2 regions of the Lysobacter sp. GQ73 genome follow, and region 2 is predicted to be linked to the other one. Evidence: riboswitches for the same ligand, from Rfam matches in the RefSeq annotation. Region 2 holds a riboswitch; the other holds the start of a gene.

Region 1 (2,459 bases), on a different contig from region 2:
CGCCGACCCGGCGTTCTCGAAGTCGCCGGTCGCCAAACTGATTTCCAAGGAGTACGCAGCGCAGCGGCGCAAGCTGATTTCGATGGACAAGGCCCTGCGCGAGGTGCAGCCGGCCACGCCGAAGGAACTCGACGAAGGCGACACCATCTACCTGACCGTGGCCGATGCCGACGGCATGATGGTCTCGCTGATCCAGTCGAATTACCGCGGCATGGGCAGCGGCATGGCGCCGCCGGGCCTGGGCTTCATCTTCCAGGACCGCGGCGAGCAGTTCGTGCTCAAGGAAGGCCACCCGAATTCGTTCGCGCCGGGCAAGCGCCCCTTCCACACCATCATTCCCGCGTTCGTGACCAAGGACGGCAAGCCCTGGCTGTCGTTCGGGGTGATGGGCGGGGCGATGCAGCCGCAGGGCCACGCCCAGATCGTCATCAACCTGATCGACTTCGGCATGAACCTGCAGGAAGCCGGCGACGCCCCGCGCCTGCAGCACGACGGCTCGACCGACCCGGCCGGCCAGGCCACGGTAATGAGCGACGGCGGCGAGCTCGACCTGGAAAGCGGCTTCGCCTACGAGACCGTGCGCGAACTGATGCGCCGCGGCCACAGTGTGCGCTTCGCCCACGGCCCCTACGGCGGCTACCAGGCGATCATGGTCAACCCGCACGGCGGCTACGTCGGCGCCAGCGAATCGCGCAAGGACGGCCAGGCCGCGGGGTACTGAGCGAACCCGTCGGGCTCGTAATGCAGGAGCGAGGTGAGTCGCGACATGCGCAGCGACATGAAGCGGCGCCGTCGCGGCTCGCGCCGCCTACAAAACCCCGCGGTCTGGGGGTAGGAGCGACGCAAGTCGCGACCGCGCCGGCGCACGCGGCAGCGCAGGTCGCGGCTCGCGCCGCCCCTACCCGAAAAGCATCGCCGCGCGATTGACAGCACCGACATCGCTGTCGAACACTAATCGCGCGGCGTCGCCACGACGCCGCGCACCAGTTGCGGATCGCCCCGATGGCCGATCCGCAGTCCGGACCGAGGGGTGCTGCGACGGAACCGATGCGTTCCGCCACGCTCGATCCGCGATGCCGAGACAAGGGCGCCCTCCCGATCCAGGAGGCGTCATGCCCGTTGTTTCCCATACCGCGTCCGACGATGCGAACCTCAATCCCGGCGCCACGCTCGGCGCCGCCCAGGCTGCCTCGAACGGCTTCCGGCTCGCCGTGGTCACCTCGACCGTCTACGCCGGCTTCCACCCCGACGATGCCGGCCTGGTCGACGCCCTGCGCGGCCACGGCATCGAGCCGGTCGCCTGCGTCTGGAACGACCCCGACGTGGACTGGACCCGCTTCGACGCGGTCCTGGTCCGCACCACCTGGGACTACTTCCGCCACTACGACGAGTTTCTCGCCTGGTACGACCATATCGAGGGGCTCGGCCTGCCGATCGCCAACGAGCTGCCCTTGCTGCGCTGGAACAGCAACAAGCGCTACCTGCTCGAGCTCGCCGCCCACGGCGTCGCCATCATCCCGACCGTGTCGGCGCGCGGCGATGCGCTCGCCGAGGCGGTCGCGGCGATGACCGGCCAGGACGTGGTGATCAAGCCCACGGTCAGCGGCGGCGCCTGGCATACCATGCGCGGCCGCGTCGGCGAGGCCGCCTTCGCCGAATTGCTGGCGGCGCTGCCGCGCGATCTCGACTATCTGGTGCAGCCGTTCATGCCCGAGATCGTCGCCGAGGGCGAGTGGTCGCTGATGTTCTTCGACGGCCGTTACAGCCACGCCGTGCTCAAGAAACCGAGCGCCGGCGACTACCGCGTGCAGACCGATTTCGGCGGCAGCGCGAGCCTGACCGAACCCGGTCCGGCGATCCTGGCCGCCGCCCGGCACGCGCTCGAGGCCGTCGCCGCGCTCGGCTACCGCGACCAGGCCTATGTGCGCGTGGACGGGGTGATGACCGCCGACGGCTTCCGCCTGATGGAGCTGGAGTTCATCGAACCCTTCCTGCACTTCGCCGCGTATCCGCCGGCCGCGGCCCTGTTCGCCGCGCAACTGGCGCGGCGCTGGCCGAGCGTGCGCGAATCGACCGCACTCGACGCTGGATGATTCCGGCGTTGGCTGAATCCCCATAGCTCAGACTCTGGACCAACCTGTGCACGCGCCGCCGAGGCGGCGCAACGGAGCCCGCATGCAAGCCGAACTCAGCGAATCCCTGTTTTCCTACGGCACCCTGCAACAGGCCGGCGTGCAGCAGGCCACTTTCGGCCGCCTGCTCGCCGGCCAGGCCGATGCGCTGGTCGGCTACCGCCGCACGATGGTGAAGATCGAAGACGCACGGGTCCTCGCCACCAGCGGCGAGGCTTACCATCCCATCGTCGAAGCCAGCGGCGACCCGCACGACCGCGTCGAAGGCACGGTGTTCGCGGTCAGCGCCGACGAACTGGCCCATGCCGACGCCTACGAAGTCGACGA
Region 2 (2,459 bases):
CCGCGGCCGGACACGGTGTTGAGGCCCGAAACCAGCTTGTGCGCGCGGCGCCGGCTCACTTCGACCAGCCACAGCTCGTTGGCGCCGCTGGCGCTGTCGACCCGGTTGAAGGCGATCCAGCGCTGGTCCGGCGACCAGTCCAGGGTGGCCAGCGACAACGGCGCCGGCAAGCCTTCCACGTCCAGGCTCTTGCCGCCGGCGATATCGAGCAGGCTCAGGCCGGCGCCGAAGGTGAAGCGGCTTTGCGCGCGCGTGCGCGGATGAATGCGCAGGCCGGCGAGCTTGAGTTCCGGCTGCGCGACTACTTCGATGCCAGGCAACGACGGCGTCTGCACCAGGGCGACCAGGTCGCGCTTCGGACTGGTGAACATCTGCGGCGGTCGCGGCGCATCGACGATGGCCTGCAAGGCCTTCGGCGGTAGCTGGTAACCGCTGGCCGGCGCGGTCTGCGCGCTCGCCGCCGAGAGCGGCAGGAGCAGCAGGAGCAGCAGGTCCGGCCGGCGCAAGGCCCGGAACGGCGGCTTCGGGAAGGACAGGCCGTCGTGGCCGCTGCGTCGCGCGATTGAGTTCATGCTCGATCCGATCCGTAAGTGAAGAAGTCTTGAGCGCCGCAACCCGGCCGGCGCTCGGCCGATGCGAACTCGCCTGGGCCGGGCACCCCGCCCGAGCTTAGCCCGAGGCGGCGACCGCCGGCCTATGCCATTGGGGCTGCCCGGGCCGCCGCCGGGCGGATGCATTCGGGCGACGTTCGGGACCGCAAACCGGCTCCACGCGGTTTCGCGATGAACGTCATATTCAGGCGCATCCGGCCCGGCGCCGTGCGGCGGTCATGGGCGCCGCGATATACTGCGCGCTCAGCCCGCCGAGGGGCGCTGCGACCGTCGTCCGCGGATCTTTCCGCAAAGCCCGCACCCGCTGCGGACTTCCAGAATGACGGCCAGGCTCGGCGAGGCGTAGTCCTAACGGCGCCCGGTTTGAGCGATCGCTTTGAAGCGATGACTCGCCGGACCCGGCATCCGCCGGCTCCCCAAAGAACTGGAGCGACACAGCATGAACGCAGTACCTAAGACCTTCTCGACCGAAGGCGACTACAAGGTCGCCGACATCTCGCTGGCCGATTGGGGCCGCAAGGAAATCGACATCGCCGAGCACGAAATGCCGGGCCTGATGTCGATCCGCAAGAAGTACGCCGCTGCGCAATCGCTCAAGGGCGTGCGCGTGACCGGCTCGCTGCACATGACCATCCAGACCGCGGTGCTGATCGAGACCCTGCGCGACCTCGGCGCCGACGTGCGCTGGGCGTCGTGCAACATCTTCTCGACCCAGGACCACGCCGCCGCCGCGATCGCCGCGAGCGGCACGCCGGTGTTCGCCTGGAAGGGCGAGTCGCTGGAAGAGTACTGGGACTGCACCCTCGAAGCGCTGACCTTCCCGGGCGACGGCGCGGTCAAGTTCCGCGGCCCGGAACTGGTCGTCGACGACGGCGGCGACGTCACCCTGCTGATCCACAAGGGCTATGAGCTCGAAAACGGCGACGGCTGGGTCAACACCCCGTCGGGCAACCACGAAGAACAGGTCATCAAGAACCTGCTCAAGCGCGTGCACGCCGAGCGTCCGGGCTTCTGGCACGAAGTGGTCAAGCATTGGAAGGGCGTGTCCGAAGAGACCACCACCGGCGTGCACCGCCTGTACCAGCTCGCCGAAGCCGGCTCGCTGCTGGTCCCGGCGATCAACGTCAACGACTCGGTCACCAAGTCGAAGTTCGACAACCTCTACGGCTGCCGCGAGTCGCTGGCCGACGGCCTCAAGCGCGCGATGGACGTGATGCTGGCCGGCAAGGTCGCGGTGGTCTGCGGCTACGGCGACGTCGGCAAGGGCTCGGCCCACTCGCTGCGCGCTTACGGCGCCCGCGTGGTGGTCACCGAGATCGACCCGATCAACGCCCTGCAGGCGGCGATGGAAGGCTTCGAAGTCAACACCGTCGAGAGCACCCTCGGCCGCGGCGACATCTACGTCACCACGACCGGCAACAAGGACGTGCTGACCCTGGCCCACATGCAGCAGATGAAGGACCAGGCGATCGTCTGCAACATCGGCCACTTCGACAACGAGATTCAGGTCGATGCGCTGGCCGCCTCGGGCGCGAAGCGCCTGAACATCAAGCCGCAGGTCGACAAGTACACCTTCGCCAACGGCAATTCGATCTTCCTGCTGGCCGAAGGCCGCCTGGTCAACCTCGGTTGCGCCACCGGCCACCCGAGCTTCGTCATGTCGAACTCCTTCGCCAACCAGACTCTGGCGCAGATCGACCTGTGGGCCAACAAGGACAACTACGAAGCCAAGGTCTACATCCTGCCGAAGAAGCTCGACGAAGAAGTCGCGCGCCTGCACCTGGAAAAGATCGGCGTGAAGCTGACCACCCTGACCGAAGACCAGGCCAAGTACCTGGGCGTCTCGGT

What was found. Region 2 has a riboswitch for S-adenosylhomocysteine ahead of ahcY (adenosylhomocysteinase). Riboswitches for the same ligand answer to the same signal wherever they lie in the genome.
Region 1: linked by a shared signal. The riboswitch ahead of AC6CH2_RS19970 (ATP-grasp domain-containing protein) and the one ahead of ahcY (adenosylhomocysteinase) in region 2 are both predicted to bind S-adenosylhomocysteine.

Annotation. Positions count from the first base shown of each region.
Region 1 is NZ_JCAXEE010000008.1:171,136-173,594, reverse strand. Features, by position in the region: gene ggt (gamma-glutamyltransferase) at 1-721, shown strand, start outside; S-adenosyl-L-homocysteine riboswitch at 1,020-1,100, shown strand; gene AC6CH2_RS19970 (ATP-grasp domain-containing protein) at 1,113-2,093, shown strand; gene AC6CH2_RS19965 (gamma-glutamylcyclotransferase family protein) at 2,176-2,459, shown strand, end outside.
Region 2 is NZ_JCAXEE010000004.1:241,683-244,141, reverse strand. Features, by position in the region: gene AC6CH2_RS13660 (alpha/beta hydrolase family protein) at 1-572, opposite strand, end outside; S-adenosyl-L-homocysteine riboswitch at 859-978, shown strand; gene ahcY (adenosylhomocysteinase) at 1,051-2,459, shown strand, end outside.